DNA from 3 places in the Nitrincola sp. genome. Region 1 is predicted to be linked to each of the others. Evidence: riboswitches for the same ligand, from Rfam matches in the RefSeq annotation. Region 1 holds a riboswitch; each other region holds the start of a gene.
The links. Region 1 has a riboswitch for thiamine pyrophosphate ahead of thiB (thiamine ABC transporter substrate binding subunit). Riboswitches for the same ligand answer to the same signal wherever they lie in the genome.
Positions count from the first base shown of each region.

Region 2: it holds a riboswitch for thiamine pyrophosphate, as region 1 does, so the genes downstream of both, ACN0R1_RS06485 (FAD-dependent oxidoreductase) here and thiB (thiamine ABC transporter substrate binding subunit) in region 1, are expected to answer to the same signal.
Region 3: it holds a riboswitch for thiamine pyrophosphate, as region 1 does, so the genes downstream of both, ACN0R1_RS06540 (TonB-dependent receptor) here and thiB (thiamine ABC transporter substrate binding subunit) in region 1, are expected to answer to the same signal.

Region 1 covers NZ_JBLXDN010000017.1:27,594-31,806, reverse strand. The annotation lists gene ACN0R1_RS13210 (DUF192 domain-containing protein) at 1-22, opposite strand, end outside; gene ACN0R1_RS13205 (rhodanese-related sulfurtransferase) at 25-1,005, opposite strand; gene ACN0R1_RS13200 (phosphotransferase) at 1,066-1,830, opposite strand; TPP riboswitch at 1,842-1,931, shown strand; gene thiB (thiamine ABC transporter substrate binding subunit) at 1,977-2,975, shown strand; gene ACN0R1_RS13190 (thiamine/thiamine pyrophosphate ABC transporter permease ThiP) at 2,905-4,213, shown strand, end outside.
Region 2 covers NZ_JBLXDN010000006.1:74,107-78,319, reverse strand. The annotation lists gene ACN0R1_RS06495 (thiazole synthase) at 1-477, opposite strand, end outside; gene thiS (sulfur carrier protein ThiS) at 479-676, opposite strand; gene ACN0R1_RS06485 (FAD-dependent oxidoreductase) at 660-1,640, opposite strand; TPP riboswitch at 1,755-1,858, opposite strand; gene ACN0R1_RS06480 (FkbM family methyltransferase) at 1,975-2,901, opposite strand; gene ACN0R1_RS06475 (NYN domain-containing protein) at 3,013-3,516, opposite strand; gene ACN0R1_RS06470 (helix-turn-helix transcriptional regulator) at 3,553-4,213, opposite strand, start outside.
Region 3 covers NZ_JBLXDN010000006.1:86,646-90,858, forward strand. The annotation lists gene ACN0R1_RS06540 (TonB-dependent receptor) at 1-1,891, opposite strand, end outside; TPP riboswitch at 1,942-2,045, opposite strand; gene ACN0R1_RS06545 (histidine phosphatase family protein) at 2,321-2,947, shown strand; gene ACN0R1_RS06550 (putative bifunctional diguanylate cyclase/phosphodiesterase) at 2,953-4,213, shown strand, end outside.

The DNA of each region.
Region 1 (4,213 bases):
AATGCTGAAACAGGGTGCGCATGGTTAATTTTTCCGTTTTTCAGCCACTTTGCGTGCGTGTTTTTCGGCTCGGTGCTGTTCAGCCGCTTTGACGGCATCTGTGCCCAGGTGTGCTTCGCCACGCTCACGTGCCAGTTTGATCTGCTGCTGTCTGGCCGCATAGCGCTGACGCTGCTCTGGTGTTTGAGTGTCGTAACAATGATGGCAGCTAACCCCTTCTTCATACTGAGGGTGCTGCTTGTCAGCGTCAGACAAGGGCATACGACACCCGGCGCAGAGTGAATAATGGCCTGGCTGCAGGTCATGGTCAACGGTGACGCGATTGTCGAATACAAAGCACTCTCCTTGCCAGAGTGACTCGGTTTCAGGCACTTCTTCAAGGTATTTAAGAATACCGCCATGCAGGTGGTAGACGTCTTCAAAACCTTGCTCTTTCAAATAGGCGGTGCTCTTTTCACAACGTATGCCGCCGGTACAAAACATGGCGACTTTCTTGTGCTTCTGGCTGTCCAGTTGGCTTTTGACGTAAGCTGGAAATTCGCGAAAGCTGTCGGTTTTCGGGTTGATAGCACCTTTAAAGGTGCCTAGACCGATTTCATAATCATTGCGGGTATCCACCAGCAGCACATCCGGGTCACTGATCAGGGCATTCCAGTCAGCTGGCTCAATATAGGTTCCGACAACCTGTTTCGGATCTATGCCTTCAACGCCCAGCGTAACGATCTCTTTTTTCAGTTTCACCTTGGTCCGGTAGAAGGGCTGCTCGTCAGCCAGCGATTCCTTGTAATCTATGCCCTGAAAGCGCGTATCGGCGGCAAACCAGTCTTTTAGCGTGTCTATCGCCTGACGGCTGCCGGCCAGGGTACCGTTAACGCCTTCTTGTGCCAGTAGCAGGGTGCCCCGAATCTGTGCATTTTCCAGCAGCGCCTGCAACTCTGGTCGCAGCTGCTTATAGTCGTTCAGGGTTACAAACTTATACAGGGCACAAACAACAATCGTGGACATGGAGCTACCGCCGGGTTAACGACCTGGAAGGTCAAAATAGTTGATTAAATTGATCTGGAATTATACCACGCTTTGCGCTTTTTGCGCGGCTTGCCAAAGGCTGTCCAGCTGCGTCAGCCAGTGGCCCATGACCTGCCAGGGATCATTGCATCCCAGGTCGGGTAGCCGGGTTTCTAATAGCTGGCGTTCAGCTGGACTCAATCCCAGCATACGCTGCAGTGCCACAGCATCGATCCAGGGATTACCGCGTACAGCGTATTCCCAGTCGATCAATTGAATGCCTTGATCTGTGATTAACAGGTTGCCGGGGTGCAGGTCCTGATGAATCAGACAAAAATCCTTAGTATTCCAGTGGCAACAAATAGCCAGCAGCTGCTCGGCCAAAGCGTCGTAGGACGGTCCCGCCAGCACTGCATAGTCGTGAATCAACTGCACATAGTCATTTGGTGCCACATCAAAGGGGTGCTGCCAAAGCGTTACAACGGCGTGTAACAGTTGCTGCCGCTGATGCGGGTTTAGCGTGTCCTGCATAGGTTCGGCATTGGCGTCTGCCACAAACAACACGCCTTCTGGCAGGCAAAGCTCCAGTCGGGGTACCCAGGGTTTGGGTTGCAGAGTTTCTAGTACCTTCAATTCCAGTTGTCGGTTTGCTCCCGGTGGTGTCACACCAAACTCACGCCATATATACACCTGCTCCGCAGTATGCAGCCGCCAGTGCCGGTTACGGCTGCCCTGACCCAAAAATTGCATCGATTGAATAGGGGGAAGGTGGTCCCGCACTGCCTGGGGCAGTATGGCTGAAAGGTGGTGCCTTAAGTCGGTCATGATATACTCAGTTTATCTCATCGGGGTGCCAATAGGCTGAGAGTTTACCCGCTGAACCTGATCCAGTTAATACTGGCGTAGGAATTGAGATATCAGCCTGTTGCTGATTCCTTTCTGAGCCGGTATCGAATCTCCGGAGTCCAGCTGTGAAAATCCGTACCAATACCTGCAAACTGATGGCCGTCGCGTTGCTGTTGCTGATAACGGTGAACGTGCAAGCGCGTGTACTAAATGTCTATACCTACAGTAGTTTTACCACTAGCTGGGGACCGGGTCCGGCGCTGAAAGAGCTGTTTGAAGCCCAGTGTGATTGCGAGGTGAACTTCACCAGCAGTGATGATGGGGTATCGCTGTTAAATCGGTTGCGGCTGGAAGGCGACAGCACCCGTGCCGATGTTATTGTCGGGCTGGATGATCTGCTGATGCCGCAGGCGCGTCGATTAGCCCTGGTGCAGCCGCATGGTTTTACGCTTTCAGACTGGCCGTTACGTGAATCACTGGATTGGCAGGATAGTCATTTTATCCCCTTTGATTTTGGCTACTTCGCCTTTATTTACGATAGCCGCAAGGTGAGCGAACCTGCGACGTCTTTATCTGCGCTGATTAACAGTGATGCCAGTATTATCTATCAGGACCCGCGTACCAGTACGCCAGGTCAGGGCCTGATGCACTGGATGCAGGCTGTCTATAAGGATGACGCCGCACAGGCCTGGCAGCAGCTTGCCGAGAATACTGTAACGGTTACCAAAGGCTGGTCGGAGGCCTATGGCATGTTCCTGCAGGGCGAGGCCGATTATGTACTCAGTTATTCTACCTCACCGGCCTATCACCAACTGGCAGAAGATATGGATGCCTACCAGGCGACCCGGTTTGAAGAGGGACACACGGCGCAGGTGGAAGTGGCGGCGCTATCAGCTTATAGCCGTGAGCCTGAACTGGGACGGGCGTTCTTGGCCTTCCTGCTGAGTAAAGAGGCACAGACATTGTTGCCCGAGACCAACTGGATGCTACCGGTGCGTAGTGATATCGACTTGCCAGCCGCTTTTGCAGATGCGGAGCGTGAGGTTATCGGCTTTGGCTCAGATGAAGTCGATGCGCAGCGGCGCGAATGGATTAATATCTGGCGCAATGCTGTTAGTCGTTAATATGGCCGTCACACACTTTTCATCCGCCAGACCGCTATCATTGGCTCAATTACCTGGCTGGTTGGCACTGTGCCTGATAGTTGGGATCAGCCTGCTGGCATTTTTGGCTCTGGCAGGCTGGGGTCAGGCTGAACCTTATGGTTACCTGTTACAGGAGCGCTGGTTCTGGGAGTTGCTGCGTTTTTCACTCTGGCAGGCACTGCTGAGTGCGGCTCTGTCGACCCTGCTGGCTCTACCCTTGGCGCGTAGCCTGGCCTTAGATCCCAAACTGCCGGGTAAACCCTGGTTTCTGAGCTGGTGTTTGCTGTGTTTTGTCATGCCCTCCCTGATATTGATTACCGGGCTGGTGGCCCTCTTCGGTCGATCAGGTTGGCTGACCCCTTGGTTGGGAGAAAGCTGGCGGTTGTATGGGCTCAATGGCATTTTGCTGGCACATGTGTTTCTCAATCTGCCTTTTGCTATCCGTGTCTTAACCTTTCAATGGCAAAGTGTTCCGGCGAACACCTGGAAGCTCTCGGCACAACTGGGTATGACCGGGTGGCAGCGTTTCAGAGTGATTGAGTGGCCGGTGATCAGAGGTGTCCTGCCAGCGGTCAGCGGGTTTATTTTTCTGCTGTGTTTTAACAGCTTTGCTGTCGTGTTGGCACTGGGCGGCGGGCCCTCGGCGAGCACCCTGGAAGTGGCGATTTTTCAGGCGCTGAAATATGATTTCAATCCATCAGAAGCACTGTTTCTGGCCTGGACACAGCTACTGGTAGCGGGCGGTATTTTTATGGTCTTCAGTCGCATGGGGCGTTTTCAATGGCTGGCACCCGCGCAGGCGGGGCCCGTCTGGTTGCCTAGGCTGAGCCTTATGTTCCGCTGGTCCGGGCGGTTGGGGTATCTGCTCTGTGTGTTGTTTCTTACATTGCCGATTCTGGTGTTGCTGCCGCTGGCCTGGCAGACTGATTGGGCCTTTTTGCAGCAAACCCAGCTAATACCAGTGATAATGCGCTCACTGGTATTAGCTGTGGCCGCGGCGCTGCTGGCGGTCTGTCTGGCATTGGCGCTGCTGTCACTCTGGCGTACTGGACGGCGAGAGGGCTTCCGCCAGTGGGTTGCAGCTGTGGCACTCTATCCTCTGGTTGTGCCAGCGATGGTGGTGTCGGTGGGATTATATATTCTGCTGATGCCCTGGGTTGATTGGCAAGCTTATGGCTGGATTGCGGTTATTTTGATGAACGCTGTGATTGCCTTGC
Region 2 (4,213 bases), on a different contig from region 1:
CAGTCCCAGGCCGGAACCGATCGGTGAGCCCCAGGGCATCAACACCCGGCAGCCCGCTTCGACCAGTCGATCCGCCAGCACCAGATCATCAGTGGTGTAGGGAAATACCTCAAAGCCATCCTCGGCCAGAATACGTGCCGCTTCCACCAGCCCGAAGGGATCGGGTTGAAGGGTATCGGCATGACCGATGACTTCCAGTTTTATCCAGGGGGTATCGAACAGCTCCCGCGCCATATGCGCCGTTGTGACCGCTTCTTTGACCGAGTAACAACCGGCAGTATTGGGCAGGAGTTTTACCTTAAGATCTTTAATCAGCGCCCGAAACGCCTGACCTTCAACACTTTCACGGCGCAAGGATACGGTTGCCACCCCCGCGCCAGATACCGCAAAAGCCTCAGCCATTATAGCTGGCGAGGGATAAAGCGCGGTGCCAAGCATCAACCCGCTGGCCAGTTCAGTACCATAAAATGACTTCATACTAGCCTCCCTGCATCGGTGCAACGACTTCAACACGATCACCATCCTGCAACGGGGTGCTGGCACGCAAGGAACGTGGCACAAAGTCACCATTCAGTGCGGTAGCTACGGCGTTTTCATCCACCTGGCACTCAAGCAACAATTCAGACAGGTAACGGGTTTGGGTTTCACGGGCTTCGCCGTTATAGAGAAGATTCATAAAACGCCTCCGGCTGTTTATTCAGCAACAACAGATCGGCGGTCAAGCGTGCCAAAGCTGGCGACAGCAGATAGCCATGGCGATACAGCCCATTGATATAAATAATGTTATCGATACGGCGAATACGCGGCAGGTTATCGGCAAAGGCCGGGCGCACATCCACGCCGGTTTCAATAATTTCTGCCTCCGCAAAGGCCGGATGCAGGGCATAGGCCGCTGACAGCAGCTCCAGCACTGAGCGCACCGTCAGTCGATGACCTTCAGCCGTTTCCAGCATGGTAGCGCCGAGCATATAAATGCCATCACCACGCGGGACGATATACAGCGGCATGCGCGGGTGAATAAAGCGCACCGGCCGTTGAATATTCAAACCGGGACAGTGCAGCACCAGCATTTCACCTTTAACGCCACGCATATCCGGCAACTGATCCTGTGCAGCCATGCCGCGGCAGTCAATAATCACACTACCGGCTTCCGGCTCACCCGCTTCAATCGGCACACCGGCATCGGTAAGGTTTTGCGCCAGCTTCAGCAGGGCTTCACGCGGGTCCAGATGGGCCTCACCACTGAAATGCAGAGCCTGGCGTATATGACCACCCAGATCCGGCTCCAGCTCGGCAACCTCGGCTTCATTCAGCAAGGCAAAATCACGGGTGCGATTACCGAAGCGGACTAACTCGTTACGATCACGGGTTGTGCTCAACACCAGCGATCCCTTACGGGTGACGACACCGGTATGCTCACTCCACCAGTCAATCGCCTCAGCGCCAAACCTGATCACCGGTTCTTCCGCGCTTTCACGCTCGCAAAAGGGAGCCAACATGCCACCCGCCCACCAGGAGCAGGCGTGTGGGCCAGGTTGTGGCTGTTTATCAAACACGCGAATAGCTGCACCACGCGACAGGAGTTCATTGGCAACACAAAGGCCAGCGACACCCGCACCGAGGATAGAAATTACCGACATGACCACCCCCGAATAACAGGGTGTAGAGAAAACAAATGCAGATCAGACTTTGAATACATCACTCAAACGCTCCAGGTAAAACGGGCGTACGAGCGAACAGAAAAGGGGGAATACAACAGCAAACTACCCGTTCCCTTCGCCGGTATTACCCGTATCAGGTTCGATGGGTTAGTGTTAAAAACACCTCTCAGCCTTTACGGGCACCCCAACGGATTACGAAAATACTAGAGCGTTTTAAGGACTAAGTAAAGCTCTGTGCTGGGATGAGCAGCGACCTACCCCTACCTTATAAACGCCACTGCAGTTGTTTTTTCTAGCCCATACCGGGCGCTGGCTACACCGCCTTAACAAGTACACAATGAAAGCCATTGGGATCGCAATTTCCTAGAAACTCGTACATTTCCACTTCTGAATGAAGCTCAGTTCCGTGAATATTTGCTGCTTGCAAACGCTCCACCCACTGCTGCAAGTTAACGCCCCGCCCCACCAGATGACCGAGATGAAGCTCTAAACAGGTCGTCTGTGCGTGTTTCACCAGGTTGAGGTATACCGGGTCGTTCAGCAACTCAAACTCATACCCCTCGATATCAGTTTTGATAAAATCAAATAGGCCGTCGGCCCGCTCGTCAATACAGCGCGCTCGTAGCGGAACCGTCATGTAATCTACGAGCATTTTGGCTTCATCACCATCACCGGGCGTCGCATTCGAGGCAAGGACAGCAAAAGGAACGACATCGACCCGCTCGACAACGCCGTTCACTAGGCAATTGAACAATCCGATCACAACATTGAGTATCGACGGCTCATAGGAAACGACCTGTGCGTCTGAAGCCCGCCTAGCATAGAAGCATGTCCATACCAGTTGATGGCCACCAAGATCGAGGAATCGCCGGCAGTTCTGGAACAAGCCACGCTTATCTTCGAGCAGAAAATCGAAAGCGCTTATTGCCGTCTCAGTGCCATACCATTCGCGTGACTGATTGTTCACGATGGCAACAAATATTTGCTCCTGAGCCGTTAAATCGATGCATCTAACATAGGGGTGATCAAGAAATTCGTGGCTGGCAGACAGCTTTCCACTCAAGGTTTGCTGCAACAGGTCACGCAACTCCACAGCGGCCCCGTTCCAATCACCTGCCTTGGCGGAGGCAAGAGCACTAGCAGTAAATTCAAACCTCTGAGACTCGACTATCAAGTCGTGAGCCTTCAAGGCACCCTCAAGTTTCCGCAGATACGCAGCATAATTGCTATCGAAGCTCATTACCCAACCCTCTCATCAAGTCTCGCCGCATCAGGATCACGGCTTCGGCATACGCATTGTTCAACCAAGTTAGCCTAATGGCACGCTACAAGCATTAACAATATTATCTTTTTATTGCAGCAAGGCAGCGTCGATGGCTATCCACTCATCGGCACTCTTGATCAACGACTGCGCGGTTAATCCGGGGACACTAAACAGATGACTGCGGACCTGATAGCGGTCACGTAGTGTGTGCAACAACAGATCAAAATCACCGTCACCGGATAATAAAATCACCTGATCCACCTCCTCGGCGCAGAGTAAGGCATCGATAGCAATCCCGACATCCCAATCCCCCTTCGCCGAGCCGTCACCGCGCTGGATATAGGGTTTGAGTTTCACTTCAAAACCTATATGGCGCAGCGCCTCCTGAAACTTTTGCTGCTGCGGATCTTCGCGATCTATCGCGTAGGCCGTTGCGGCGACGATCTCTCCCAGCTCACTGGCCTGCTGCCAAAAGGCACGGTAATTAAACTGCCGTCCAAACACCTGGCGGGTGGTGTAATAGATATTTTGAACATCGGCAAAAATGGCTATGCGGGTCAAAGGAGCCTCTCTGGGTTTGGTTGGGTACATGCGGTCACTTTGGCTACTTTAGGCTTCCAGATAATATCATTTCTCCGACTCACTCGATGAAGTCGTGGGTGCAGATATTCGCGAAAAAACCGGCATGAGTAGCGCAAACAGCTCGGCTTGCGAAGAGATCTGGCACTTGGCATACAGTTGCTTTCTAAACACTTTCACCGTTTCTGGACTAATACCCAGATTCAAGCTGATGGAAATGGAAGAATGGCCTTGTAATATAAACATGGCCACTTCGGCCTGCCTTGCTGTCAAACTGATGGCTTGCTCAACCCGTAGCGTATCGATCAACCGACTCACCAGCGGTTTTGCATTCTTTGGCTGAGGCTGATCCGGCTGATAGTCTCGCCAATGCTCCTCCATCAGGGTACAGATCACTGACTCATACTGCCGTAACCGCTCCCTTTCCTGCTTTGAAAACAGCTGACCACTGGATCGATCCTTGCCAAAACAGGCGGTCACTGTCAGGTCACGATTCAAGTCAGCAAACGCCGCCACCTCATCAATCAGCGTGGTTTTCTGATAATACACATTGAAATAGCTGGTGCGCTTGAACTGATCTGGCGCTATATCAAACAAGCGGTGCAAGCCTGTTTTCAACCCATTCCGATGAGCATGATAAAACGGATCCAGCAAATACGCGGCATTCAGGTAATCAGAATCCATATAGGTATACACCACTGGGTCAGTG
Region 3 (4,213 bases), on a different contig from region 1:
TCATCAGGGTGTAATCCCAGGAGCGGGTGTTATGGCTATCAGAGAAGTAGAAGCTATCCATCCCTTCCAGACTGGCACCACTAAACCAGCCGCTACCTGTGTCATAGGCCAGCCCCAACTGATACTGCCAGTGCGGAGCATGGGCGACATCACGACGTGACTTTAAGTCCAGATGGTCCTCCTTGATTTTTTTGACTTGTGTACGAAGTAGTCCCGTCATCCCATAAACACTTAGCCCGGAATCCAGTGCATAGTTGAACTGAAATTCGGCACCGTAATTATTTACCCGCTTAGCATTGAAAATATAGTCGATAAAGCTGAATTCATTTTCGGGCTGATAATTACCACGTAACTGAGCATCTTTGCGTTGCTGATAAAACACGGAGGCTTGTGTTTGCAGTCGGTCGTTCAAATAGCTGCCCTTGCTACCTATTTCGTAATTCCATAGGGTTTCGGTGCCAAACTCTCGTAAGTCTGGTGCAAGTTTATCTTTCTCGAAACCACTGTTAATACCGCCCACTTTATAACCGCGTGACAAGCTGGCATAGAGCGTAGTGTTTTGATTCATCAGATAATCGATAGCTAAGCGACCACCCCAGAGGTGTTCAGTCTTGCGATAGTTAACGCCAAAGGAGTCATCATAGTTTGACTTACTGAGTTCAGCGCGAAGGCCAGAAGTCAGAATTAGCGTGTCGCTTAACAGAGTTTCCAGCTCACCATAGACAGATAAACGTCGGGTTGAGAAGTCGCTTTGTACATTATCGGAGACATCGGTACGGATACGATTTAATTCTGCTGTTTGCCTGAAGGCATAAACACCTGTAGTCCATTGAGTCGAATCATTGAAAATTTCTCCACCTGGCATGGAAACCCAGCGTAACTCGGCAGTGGATGTATCTGATGAGCGACGATATTGATCATAATAGGAATAGCCATCCAGATGAAAACCATCAAACGTCCAGTCCTCATCATAACCATAGTCACTGTCGGTAGCTGAATGGCTTAGGCGCGTTTCCAGTTGGTAGGTTTCAGCACCAGTCCAGACACTGTGCAGTGCCAGGGCTTTACTGATCTGGCGGTCGCGCCCCGGTTCATCCGACAGGGTGTGGCGGTTATTGTCCAGGCTGAAAGCATCATAGCCATTGTTGATATCGGCATAAAAACCGGTCAGGTCAACTAACAGGTCATCGCTAGCCACCAGGCGCAGCTTGGCGCGCAGGAAGGTTTCATCGATATTATTGGTGTCTTTGCGGTTCAGGTGATCGTTACGCATGAAACCGTCACTGCTATTCTGCTGTATGGCCAGGCGCAGTCCGGCGCTATCATTTAACGGTGTGCTGTAAATGCCGGTCAGGGAGTGACTGTTGTAATTACCGATGCTGGCTTCCAGGCGTCCCTCTGGTTGTGTTGTTGGGTCGTTCGAGCGCATGTTAATCAGTCCCGCCAGGGCATTACTACCATACAGTGTCCCTTGTGGACCGCGCAGAACTTCAACCTGTTGAATATCCATCAGACCAGCCGCTCCGGCAATGCTGCTCATGTCGATACCATCAAGCAACACACCTACAGAGGGATTCACATGTCCAACAAACTGGCTGCGCTCACCGACACCTCGGATCTGGTAGAAGCGTGCGCGTGAGCTGCCTTTAGCCGAGGTAATGTTGGGTGCGAGGCTTAGCACACCTTCCAGGTGCTGGCTTTGCTGCTGCTCGAGCGTTTGTGCCGAAATGACCGTAATGCTGGCGGGAATGGCTTCCTGAGCGGCAGGGCGAAAGCCTGATGTAACTACAATTTCATTCAGGGTAACACTAGTTATGGATTCGTTGGCATGGAGCCAGGCCGAGCTGATCAGCGCGGTGCTGAACAGCAGGTAAGGGTAGAAGGGTTTCATGTCAGTCTCCGGTTAGTATCGAAGACCCGGTCGCGCGCGAAGAAAGATCACTCAGAGTGGTTTCCTATTCCTACGCCGGCATCATCCGGATCAGGTTCAAAGGGTTCGCTTAGCGCATCTCAGGCATGTAATCATGCCACCCCTTAGGATATAACAGCCGTTAGTACGGCAACTCTTATAGCATACTCGGTTGAGAGGGCGATTTTAAGCGGGTAGCCGCTTTAATCTGCGGCAGATAATAGTATTTAATATCAGTAAAAGTTAATGTTTTTAATCTCAGGCCAGCCTTAGCTGATGTTTCTACTGGGAGATACTGATGACTAATGGGTAATACGCAGATGCCCGTTTTATAACTACCCTATATCCTTTGATTTTAAAGCAACTTTAGGTTTATTCTGTAATGACCATAAAGTATGGGTGGATATCGATATGTATAAATGGTTACCAATACTAGTGCTTGCCTGTTCGGGTATGTTGGCTTATGCAGCGGATGAGTTCGCACCAAGTCCAGCGACGCCAGAGCAATTGAATCTAATTCGTGAAGGTGGCTATGTGCTGTTTATTCGCCATGGTCCAACCGATACCTCCTACCCTGATCGTGTACCCATAGATTTGCAAGACTGCACTACGCAGCGTCCATTAACAGATGCCGGGCGTCAATTAATGGCGCAGGTCGGTGAGTACTTGCGTCAGGCAGAGATTCCTATCGGAGAGGTCCACAGCAGCCCGTTATGTCGGGCCAAAGAAACGGCTGACCTGCTGTTTGGTCTGAACCGCTATGCGGTGGACAATGAACTGATGTATGTAGCCGCACTGACGGATGTAGAAAAGCAACCTATCATCGCCAGAACTCATCACCTCTTATCTTCGGCTGTGGCGCCTGGTCATAATCGCGTATTAGTAGCACACGGTCCCAATATGGTGGAAGTGATGGAGTACTTTCCAGTTGAAGGTACCTTGGTAATTATTGAAGCAAATCAAGAGCAACAGCAATTTACTTATATTGCCAGTATAGAGCCAGATCACTGGCCAAGGCTGCTGGCTGAGCAGGAGTAGTCCAGATGAGAGCTGGCAAAACGGTATTGCTGATGTTCCTGTTGCCAGCATTTCTCATGCTTGTGCTGTCACTGTTGATAGGATTCTTCTCACTTAACAGTTTGAGGTCCCAGTATATCGAAAGCAGTGATATACAGGCGGAAGATCTGCAAACCCTCCATATGGAGTCTATATTTAAGCGGGATATTTCTGAACTGCATAGTCGTGTGGTGACTATGCTGGATGGTGCCCGCAAGCATCAATTCACTGATATTCAGTTGTACCGCGAGCACTCTCAATTGGTTAATGATCTGGCTGAGATTCAACAACTGGTTGATGGTCTGGCTGAATCAAACCTGCTTAAAGAAGTTAATCATAACTCTGTAAAAGGGCTTCAACAGTCTTTTTCAGACTATCGCAGCTTAGCGATAATGGCTACAGAAATAGCTGCGATTGACCCGGATACGGCTGGTTCTTTTTTTGCGCAGGCACAAACCAGTTTTAACCAGTTTTCGATTTTTACCGGACGTATCTCCATATTGCTGACGGATCGGACCATGTTGCGTGAACAACGAGCGCGGGCACGGCATGAGCGTGCCTTTGTTCATATTTTTATTTTTGGCTTAGTCGGTACGTTGTTGGTGTTGCTGATGGTGTTTGCCATTGCCTATCGAGTCAGTGGTCATGTGCGTGATATTGCTGATGCACTGAGTAAGTTGTCTTATAATACCGAAGACGAATTGCGTTTACCGGCTATTGAGCGTTTAAAGAACACATCACGAGGCGAGTTTGGTCGTATTGCCAGTGCGCTGTTGGGCTTTCGTGACGATATGGAGCGGCGTATACAGGCTGAGAAAGAAAACCACCGGCTGATTTTTTACGATGCACTGACCGGGTTGCCTAACCGGCGTTTGTTAGAAGAGCAGTTACGCTATGCGGCTGGTGCCAGTTCGCGGGTCAGTAATTACCATGCGCTACTTTGGCTGGATATAGATCGCTTTAAAACCATTAATGATATACGCGGGCATCAGGCGGGTGATCAGTTGCTGGTCAGTTTTGCAGATACAATTCGTTTGCTGCTTAAAGAGGGGGATTTGCTGGCACGTGTTGGCGGTGATGAGTTTGCTATTTTGCTGGAGCTTCCTCAGGGACTGAAATCAGAAGCCGCTATGGAGGCTGAACGGGTGGCACTGGATATCTGTTCGAGCGTAGCAAAAGTATATGAGGTGGAAGGGCATTCCCATTATTTAACCGTTAGCATTGGTATTGAACTATTTTCTGACAAAA